Halohasta litchfieldiae: one gene and its partners. Each later gene encodes a partner of the first gene's protein in a complex. Links are inferred from orthologs where the notes say so. Each region holds a gene or a part of one and is shown in the gene's direction. Other genes may lie near its edges. The genes, in order: HALTADL_RS03170, dph2 and rpl12p.

Region 1 (3,079 bases):
CCGTTGCAAAGATCGCTCCTGAGGCAACATTCGATCACATCTCTGTTGGTCGAGATGCTCCCTCTGGGACGATTGCGAACAAAATCCGCCGCTTTGCACGCCAGAACGATGCAAGTATCGTATTTGTTGGTAGTGAAAACGCAGGGCGAATTGTCGGCACACTCACTGTCGGTTCTTCGGTAACCACCGACCGATCCTACGAAACGATGATCATTCCACATGCCAAACCAGTCAAAATCAAAGAGCTCGAAACTGCACTGCCGACGCCACCCGAAATCCAGTAGGTGTCGACTGTCGTTATATTGACGCTCAGTACACCCTTTCGATACGACTCTGTAGTGTGTCATACTGTTTCACAGTGAGTTGTCGGTATTCAGCCGTTGTGCGGTCATACTCGGCCGAATCACTGCAGGCCGAAACACTATGCTTTTCACCCTCCTACCGGTAGCACCCTGTATAATGGGCCGACGAAAAAAGATCGTTCAAGAATGTGAACGGCTGATGGACAACCCGGAGCACATCCGGAACATCGCCATTGCCGCTCACGTCGACCACGGCAAGACAACGCTTTCTGACAATCTCCTCGCAGGCGCAGGCATGATCTCCAACGAGACAGCCGGCCAGCAGCTCGCGATGGATACCAAAGAGGACGAACAGGAACGTGGGATCACCATCGATGCAGCAAACGTTTCGATGACCCACGAGTACGAGGACACCAACCACCTCATCAACCTGATCGATACCCCGGGCCACGTCGACTTCGGCGGCGACGTAACCCGAGCCATGCGCGCAGTTGACGGCGCGCTCGTGGTTGTCGACGCAGTCGAAGGCGCAATGCCACAGACAGAAACTGTCCTTCGACAGGCACTCCGAGAGGGTGTCAAACCAGCACTGTTCATCAACAAGGTCGACCGCCTCATCAACGAGCTTCAGGAAGGACCTGAAGAGATGCAGGAACGACTGATGTCGGTTATCCACGACGTGAACGAACTCATCCGTGGGATGACCGAAGAGAAGGATTACGACTGGACCGTCTCGGTCGAAGGCGGCACCGTCGGCTTCGGTTCGGCGCTCTACAAATGGGGTGTCTCGATGCCGTCGATGCAGCGCACCGGCATCGACTTCGGCGACATCATGGAGCTCGAACGCAGTGGCGAGGAAGGCCGCGATGAGCTGCAGGAACGAACTCCATTGTCGAACGTCGTCCTCGACATGGTCGCCGAGCACTTCCCGAACCCTGTGGACGCCCAGCCCCGTCGTATCCCGACGGTATGGCGTGGCGACGCCGACTCGGAGATTGCCAAAACAATGCGATTTGTCGACGAAGACGGCGAAGTCGTCTTCATGTCGACCGATATCTCGATGGACCCACACGCTGGCGAAATCGCTACGGGTCGACTGTTCTCCGGAACGATTGAAAAAGGTCAGAATCTCTATGTCTCCGGGACGGCGGGCACCAACCGTGTCCAGTCGGTCGGGATCTTCATGGGTGGCGAACGCGAGGAAGTCGAAAAGGTACCCGCAGGCAACATCGCCGCGGTCACCGGCCTCAAGGACGCCATCGCTGGCTCTACTGTCTCCTCCGTCGAGATGACACCGTTCGAGTCCATCGAACACATCTCCGAGCCGGTCATTACGAAATCCGTCGAGGCAAAGAGCATGGACGACCTGCCGAAGCTCATCAAGACGCTCCAGCAGGTCGCCAAAGAGGACCCAACCATTCGCATCGAGATCAACGAGGACACTGGCGAGCACCTGATCAGCGGACAGGGTGAACTCCACCTCGAAGTCATCACCCACCGTATCCGCGACAACCAGGGTATTCAGGTCCACACCGGTGAGCCGATTGTCGTGTTCCGCGAGCAGCCTCAGGAGAAATCCCGCGAAGTCGAGGGTGTCTCGCCGAACAACCACAACAAGTTCTACATCACCGCCGAACCCCTTGACCAAGACATCGTCGACTCGATCAAGCTCGGCGAGGCCTCGATGGATATGCCCGAACTGGAACGCCGTGAGGCACTTCAGGAGGCAGGGATGGACAAAGACGACTCCCAGCTTGTCGAACACATGTTCAAAACGAACATCCTGCTCGACGAGACAAAGGGTATCCAGCACCTCAACGAGACGATGGAACTGGTCATCGAGGGGCTCGAAGATGCCCTCGAAGACGGTCCACTCGCGGCCGAACCCGTTCAGGGTGCCCTGTTCCGACTCCACGACGCCAAACTCCACGAGGATACGATCCACCGTGGTCCCGCACAGGTCATTCCGGCAACGCGGGATGCAGTCCACCGCTCGCTGATCGACGCCGAGATTAGGCTGCTCGAACCGATCCAGAACGTCCGTATCGACGTTCCATCCGAGTACATGGGCTCGGCTTCCGGCGAGATTCAGGGCCGCCGTGGCACTGTCGACGACATGTTCCAGGAGGGCGACCTCATGGTGATCGAAGGCATCGCGCCTGTCGAAGAGATGATCGGTTTCTCCTCGGACGTTCGATCCGCGACCGAGGGCCGTGCGTCGTGGAACACCGAGAACGCTGGCTTCCGTGTGCTGGTGGACAACCTCCAGACCGAGAAGATCGGCGAGATCCGCGAGCGCAAAGGGATGAAGCAGGAACTGCCGCCGAGCATCGACTACATCTAACTCGACGCTCGCGGTTCACGGTCTGCAGTCCAGCACTGACTGGCAGTAGTCAGTGCCTACCTGTCGGTAGGCGGTATTTTCTGGTTTTATAAGTTGATTCACATCAGCAGTCGCTCTGGATGCCGTCGACAGCCCGAGTCGGGCCTTCGATGAACTCTTATACCTGCTGAAACAGGGTCAATATATATGCGGACGGGAACGATAGCCGAAGTCCGACGGGACAGCATCGCACGACAGAGCACCTGCTGTCGGTCGGACACAACACGACGCTCGTCCCGCTCGGAGGTGGCTCTATGAGCGACACCGGCGGCGAGGTCCAGACCCACACGGTTCGGCTCGAACTCGTCGACGAGCCGGGCGAGCTGCTCCGCGCGCTCCAACCGATCTCCGAGGCGGGTGGCAATCTGCTGTCGATCTACCACGAACGCGGGAA
Region 2 (2,994 bases), 290 kb from region 1 along the record:
ATTTCCGCCGGCCGCTCGACGCCGTCAAGTCCCTCCGGTCGCTCGAAGCCGTCGGTTTCGACGGCTCGTAGCCGGTTTCGGTACTGTTCGGCCCGGAACCGATCCGAGAGCCGCGCGTTGGCCACGAGCGAAAACAGGAAGATACCGACGACCAGAAAGATGCCGCCAATCGCTGGCGCGACGAGGCCAATATCGGTGAGGAGCCACGCCCCGATCAGCCCAAGCCCACCGAGCAACTGCATCCCGGCGATGATCTGTATCATGAGATTTCCGAGTTCGCCGGTCTGTTCGGGTACGGCCTCCGGCGACGGGAGCTGGTAGCTCTCGGGCGGCTCGGGAATTTCGTACTCCTCCATCGAACACAGCGCGACCATCGGTTCGACATCTCGGAGAATCCCACCCTCGCCCTCAACAGTACCGTCGGGAGAGACCGTCACGTATCCCTCATCGGAGTACACCAGCAGGCGCTCGACACCGTCGACGGTCTCCCGTTCGAGCACGCCAAACACGTCCCGACTGGCGATCTTGTTTTTGAGATCCTTCTCAAGGCGGTCGAGCAGTTCCGGCCCGGTGATCCACGTCTCGGCGTCGAAGGCGGCCTCCCACTCCTCGGCGGTCATCTCGGCCATGTCAGCCGGCGAAAAGTTCTCGAAGTCGTATTTGGCGTCGACCTGCTCGCGGAGCGCGTCGAGCTCAGCGTCCGAGTCACGCACATCGTCCGAGCCCGCCTGCGACTCAGCGTCACCGTCTGCCTCTTGGCGCGTCTGATCGTCCGACGGGTCACTCATTGGTTCAAATAGTGGTCGGAAGCATTGTTAGGGTAGCGATTTTCGCACGCGACGTGGGACATTTGTGACGACGGGATGGAACGTCGTGGTTTTACGTCTCGGGTGGGAATACCGGGTAATGAGCCACGAAGCCTCTGACGAGCAGTATTCGGAGGGCGACCTCCGAAACACGGGGATGAACCTGAGACATGACCGCGAGTGGGATTACGAACTCGAACGAATCGTCGACGAAATCGAGGAACGAGACGCCACCAAGGTCGGCCTTCAGTTCCCCGAGGGCCTCAAGCGCCGCGGCCCGGCGGTCGCCGACGATCTCCGCGAAGTCGTCGACGACGATATCACGATCATGCTTTCGGGCCAGCCCTGCTACGGAGCCTGTGATCTCGATACGTTCCTGATGCGCCGCACGGACGTCTTTGTCCACTTCGGCCACTCGCCGATGAAGGAGTCGGACAAGATCATCTACGTGCCGCTGTTTTCGAACGTCGACCCTTTCCCGATCCTCGAAGACTCGCTGGACGAACTCGAAGATCCCGAAGACGATCCGGCGGTCGGTCTCGTCACGACCGCCCAGCATATGAACCGCTTCGACGAGATGGTCGACTGGCTCGAAGAGCGAGGGTATGAAGTCCATACGCGCAAGGGCGACGACCGCCTGACCTCCGAAGGACAGGTGTTAGGCTGTAACTACGCCTCTGCGGACATCGACGCCGAGCAGGTACTCTACGTCGGCGGCGGCAAGTTCCACCCGATGGGACTGGCCATGGAGTACCAGGAGAAAAATGTCGTCATTGCCGACCCCGTCAACAACGTCGTGACGATTGCCGATCCCGACAAGTTCCTCAAACAGCGATACGCTACGGTTCACAAGGCAATGGACGCCGAGAAGTGGGGCGTCATCTTCTGTACCAAAATTGGCCAAGGTCGCTGGGAGATCGCCGAGGAGATCCTCGACAACAACGAGAACGCCTACCTGATCACAATGGACGAGGTCACCCCCGACCGACTGCTGAACTTCGATATGGATGCGTTCGTCAACACCGGCTGTCCACGGATCACGACCGACGACGGCCCGCGGTTCAAAAAGCCGATGGTGACCCCCGGCGAGTACGAAATCGCAATGGGGAACAAACCGCTTGAGGATCTGGAGTTCGACACCTTCCACGGCACCTGGTAACGGCGCGGTCCGGTGGCGGCAGCACACAGCTAAATGCAGATGTTTTAGACGGTCGACAGTCAACATACGATAATGGTCGAAGACGTGACGATGGCGACGCTCACGGCACTGTCGGTGACCGCGAGTTTTCCCTTCTTCATCTACGGCGCGTGGATCATGCTCGACGCCGAGACGGTAACGTGGGACACCCTCATCTACCATCTCAAATTCATCGCGGTCGGCCTCACACTGACGACGGTGCCGATGGTCGGCTGGATGATGCCGCGGCTGTTCGATCAACTCGGTGGGTTGTCGGCACTCCACGCCTTCCTCGGCTTGCAGGCCTACGCACTGTTGGTTGTCGGTCTCACCGGTATCGTCCGTATTTTTCAGGCCAAGCGGAACGCTGATCTGTACAAAAATCCCGATCAGGACGTCGACCTCAACGACCTCCACGAAAACATGGGTGCGTGGCGCGCCCGACTCCGAGTCGGCGTCTTCGGTTATACGCTCTTTTGGCTTGCGGCGTGGGCGACCGGTCTCTATCGGTTCGTTATTCGGTACATAGTCGGCTGAGAGGAGTCGACAATCAGTGTTGACAGGAGCGAAGTGGCAGTTGCTCCCAGTAGATAACATATGACTCCATCAGATGACAGTTGATACCAGCAAATGATATTTGCTACCAGAATACGACAACTAATCCCACGCTTCGCCGGAGGCGAGGTCGACGTCGTTGTCGACTTTCGAAGATGGGCAGATATCTTCGAGCAGACAGTCAGAACAGTCGGGGTTGATGGCGGTACAGGTCTCTCGGCCGTGGGTGATCATCAGGTGTGTGTACCACTGCCAGTCGTCCTCAGGGACGACCCCCATTAGATCCTGCTCGATTGCCTCCGGGCGTTTCTCCTCGGTAATGCCGAGTCGACGGGAGATGCGCTGGACGTGGGTGTCGACGACGATTCCCTCGACGATCTGGTGGCCGTGCTGGAGGACGACGTTGGCAGTCTTGCGGCCGACGCCCTTGAGATCAGTCAACTCGTCCATCGTATC
Region 3 (2,872 bases), 530 kb from region 1 along the record:
GCCTAATGAGCCAGAGCGAATCCGTCCGCAAGACCGAGACGATCCCACAGTGGAAACAGGACGAAGTCGACGAACTCGTCGACTTCATCACGAGCTACCAATCGGTCGGCATCGTCGGCGTCGAAGGCATTCCGAGCCGACAGCTCCAGGCCATGCGCCGGGATCTCCACGGCAGTGCCGCCGTCCGGATGAGCCGTAACACGCTCGTCGTTCGCGCACTCGAAGAGGCAAACGAGGGCGTCGAGCAGCTTACCGACTTCGTCGCCGGACAGGTCGCCCTGATCGGCACGAACGACAACCCCTTTGGACTCTTTAAACAGCTCGAAGCCTCGAAAACGCCCGCGCCGATCAGTGCGGGCGAGGTCGCGCCCAACGACATCGTCATCCCCGAGGGTGACACCGGCGTCGACCCCGGTCCATTCGTTGGCGAACTCCAGCAGGCTGGAGCCGACGCCCGGATTCAAGAGGGCTCGATTCAGGTGCTCTCCGACAGCACCGTCCTCGACGAAGGCGAGGAAGTCGACCAGCAGCTCGCTGGCGTGCTCGGCGAGATGGGCATCGAGCCGAAAGAAGTCGGCCTCGATCTCAAGCGGGTCTATTCCGAAGGCGTGCTGTTCTCGCCGGACGAACTCGCAATCGATGTCGACGACTACCGCGCAGACATTCAGGCCGCCGCATCCGCGGCCCGGAACCTCTCGGTCAACGCGACCTACCCGACGACCCAGACCGCGCCATCGCTCATCGCGAAGGCGACCGGCAACGCCAAATCGGTGGCCCTCTCCGGTGCCGTCGAGAGCCCGGACGTGCTGGGCGAACTCGTCGGCAAGGCCGATGGCCAAGTCCAGGCGCTTGTCGCTCAGATCGACGACCCGGAAGCGCTTCCTGAAGAACTCCGCGACATCGAAGCCGAAGCGGCCGAGGAAGCCGAGGCTGACGAAGCAGCCGAGGCCGACGAAACCGACGAGGCAGACGCAGACGCGGACACAGACGACGCACAGCCAGCAGCAGACGACACCGAAGAGGCCGAGGCAGACTCCGACGACGAGGACGACGATGCCCTCGGAACGCTCTTCTAACAACCCAAGGAACCTACAACAATGGAATACGTTTACGCAGCACTCATCCTGAACGAGACCGGCGCAGAGCTCAACGAAGACAACATCACCGCAGTCCTCGAAGGCGCAGGCGTCGACGTCGAGGAATCCCGAGTCAAGGCGCTCGTCGCCGCACTCGAGGACGTCGACATCGAAGAAGCCATCGAGACGGCCGCAGCCGTGCCCGCAGGCGGCTCGGCCGGCGGCGCAGCAGCTGACGCAGGCGCAGCCGACGATGAGGCAGACGCTGACGAGGCCGACGACGAGGCTGACGCAGCCGACGACGAAGCCGACGCAGCCGACGACGACGAAGACGAGGAAGCCGACGGCGAGGGCCTCGGTAACCTCTTCGGCTAAACGCGCCAACACAGATCCGTTATTTTTTGCGTACTACACGGCGAGCGACAGCACCACCCGATATTTAAATCAGAAGACGTGGCCAGCACCGCCAATGGATCTCGGTGTCCTCTCGTTTTGTCTGTTTGCAGGGGGTGGCATCACCCTTGGCACCGCAAGCGGGCTGATTCCCGGCCTCCACGCCAACAACTTCGCACTACTGCTCGCGGCGACCGCCGCCTCGATTCCGGGAGACCCACTCTTGATTGGCGTCGCAATGCTCACTGCTGGGGTGGTCCACACCTTCCTCGATATCGTCCCAATGCTGACACTCGGGGTCCCGGACGCGGCTATGGCAATCTCCGCACTCCCTGGTCACCGACTCGTTCTTGAAGGACGGGGGCGCGAGGCACTCCGGCTGTCGGCGGTTGGCAGTGGGCTTGCAGTCGTGATTGCGCTACCGCTGGCGGTCCCGATCACGTGGGCGATGACCCACAGCTATCCCGTTATACGAGCCAATCTCTGGATCGTACTCAGCGCAGTCGTCTGCCTGCTCGTCGTTACCGAGTCGACGCCCGAAGCCATGGTTGGCGGCCTACTGTCGTTCGCCCTCGCCGCTGCACTGGGTTGGGTGACACTCAATGTCACGCCCAACGCGCCACTGGCCGCGGGGAGTATGCTCACACCCCTGTTGACCGGGTTGTTCGGTGCACCGATCCTGCTGGATGCGATGGGCGGTGGCGGTGTTCCACCGCAGGCCGACGCGAAACTCACGATGGGTCGACGTGATCTCGGGCTGACTGCGGGAGCCGGATCAATCGCTGGCGCAATCGTTGGCTACCTCCCCGGCATCTCGGCGGCGATTGCCTCGGTTTTGGCGTTGCCTGCGGTTCCCAACCGGGACCCTGACCGTGGCTTCATTGTGGCGACCAGCGGTGCAAATACGGCCAACACGGTCTTTGCGCTGTTTGCCTTGGTTGCGCTTGGCACGCCGCGAACGGGGGTGATGGTTGCGGTCGACGAAACCAACGTCCCGCTCGACATCCCAGTGCTCCTCGCGGCAGTCGTCGTGGGAGCGGCCTGCGGGACGCTGCTGGTGGTTGCGGTTGGTGATCAGTATCTACAGACAGTAGGACAGATGGACTATACGAGTGTTTCGCTGGTCGTACTGGCGTTTCTCGGGGTGCTCGCGTTCGCGTTTACTGGCTGGTTTGGGGTGCTCGTCTTTGGGGTGTCGACGGTTATTGGCCTCGTCCCGCCGCGGTTCGACGCACGCCGAGTCCATCTGATGGGCGTCCTTATCGGCCCACTACTAATTTAAAAGAAAAGAGATCGCAGGGTAGTCGACGCCTACAGATCTTCTTCGATGATTTCGCCAACCGCGAAGTTGGATTTGACCTCGGAGACTTCGATCTTGACGCGCTCGCCGACATCCGCACCGG

Evidence for each region.
Region 2: the proteins of HALTADL_RS03170 (region 1) and dph2 are in contact, whole or in part, in a crystal structure (PDB 6Q2D), measured with the Methanobrevibacter smithii proteins. The link is inferred for Halohasta litchfieldiae from one-to-one orthologs. Residues at the interface, in WP_011954157.1 of Methanobrevibacter smithii: Pro482, Asn483, Lys484, His485, Tyr553, Asp555, Glu556, Glu559, Leu560, Leu591, His592, Glu593, Asp594, Ala595, Val596, His597, Arg598, Gly599, Pro600; in WP_011954460.1 of Methanobrevibacter smithii: Met1, Met3, Tyr4, Pro28, Glu29, Gly30, Leu31, Met33, Phe58, His80, Thr124, Gln126, Ser179, Gly180, Asn181, Phe182, His183, Leu185, Tyr201, Asn202, Phe211, Ile215, Arg291, Asp295, Asp296, Gln298, Met299.
Region 3: the proteins of HALTADL_RS03170 (region 1) and rpl12p are in contact, whole or in part, in a crystal structure (PDB 5H7L), measured with the Pyrococcus horikoshii proteins. The link is inferred for Halohasta litchfieldiae from one-to-one orthologs. Residues at the interface, in WP_048053510.1 of Pyrococcus horikoshii: Pro161, Met164, Met165, Phe168, Ser169, Ile172, Val195, Glu196, Phe202, Leu211, Ser212, Val213, Met216, Lys222, Phe223, Asn224; in WP_010886059.1 of Pyrococcus horikoshii: Leu100, Ala101, Gly102, Leu103, Ser104, Ala105, Leu106, Phe107, Gly108.

The regions. Positions count from the first base shown.
Region 1 is NZ_CP024845.1:632,776-635,854, forward strand. The notes cover bases 132-3,052. They hold HALTADL_RS03170 (elongation factor EF-2), read left to right. Parts: upstream 132-459; coding sequence 460-2,646; downstream 2,647-3,052. Other genes in these bases: HALTADL_RS03165 (universal stress protein), read left to right, coding at 132-284; HALTADL_RS03175 (amino acid-binding protein), read left to right, coding at 2,940-3,052. Also shown: more of HALTADL_RS03165, read left to right, coding at 1-131; more of HALTADL_RS03175, read left to right, coding at 3,053-3,079. UniProt on the Methanocaldococcus jannaschii protein: Catalyzes the GTP-dependent ribosomal translocation step during translation elongation.
Region 2 is NZ_CP024845.1:917,882-920,875, forward strand. The notes cover bases 100-2,935. They hold dph2 (diphthamide biosynthesis enzyme Dph2), read left to right. Parts: upstream 100-906; coding sequence 907-1,965; downstream 1,966-2,935. Other genes in these bases: HALTADL_RS04710 (DUF7319 domain-containing protein), read right to left, coding at 100-788; HALTADL_RS04720 (DUF7321 family protein), read left to right, coding at 2,038-2,520; nth (endonuclease III), read right to left, coding at 2,641-2,935. Also shown: more of HALTADL_RS04710, read right to left, coding at 1-99; more of nth, read right to left, coding at 2,936-2,994. UniProt on the Methanocaldococcus jannaschii protein: Catalyzes the first step of diphthamide biosynthesis, i.e. the transfer of the 3-amino-3-carboxypropyl group from S-adenosyl-L-methionine (SAM) to the C2 position of the imidazole ring of the target histidine residue in translation elongation factor 2 (EF-2).
Region 3 is NZ_CP024845.1:100,383-103,254, forward strand. Bases 61-2,774 are described here. They hold rpl12p (50S ribosomal protein P1), read left to right. Parts: upstream 61-1,097; coding sequence 1,098-1,451; downstream 1,452-2,774. Other genes in these bases: HALTADL_RS00545 (50S ribosomal protein L10), read left to right, coding at 61-1,076; HALTADL_RS00555 (tripartite tricarboxylate transporter permease), read left to right, coding at 1,546-2,751. Outside these bases: HALTADL_RS00540 (50S ribosomal protein L1), read left to right, coding at 1-6; more of HALTADL_RS00545, read left to right, coding at 6-60; HALTADL_RS00560 (TRAM domain-containing protein), read right to left, coding at 2,781-2,872. UniProt on the Methanocaldococcus jannaschii protein: Forms part of the ribosomal stalk, playing a central role in the interaction of the ribosome with GTP-bound translation factors.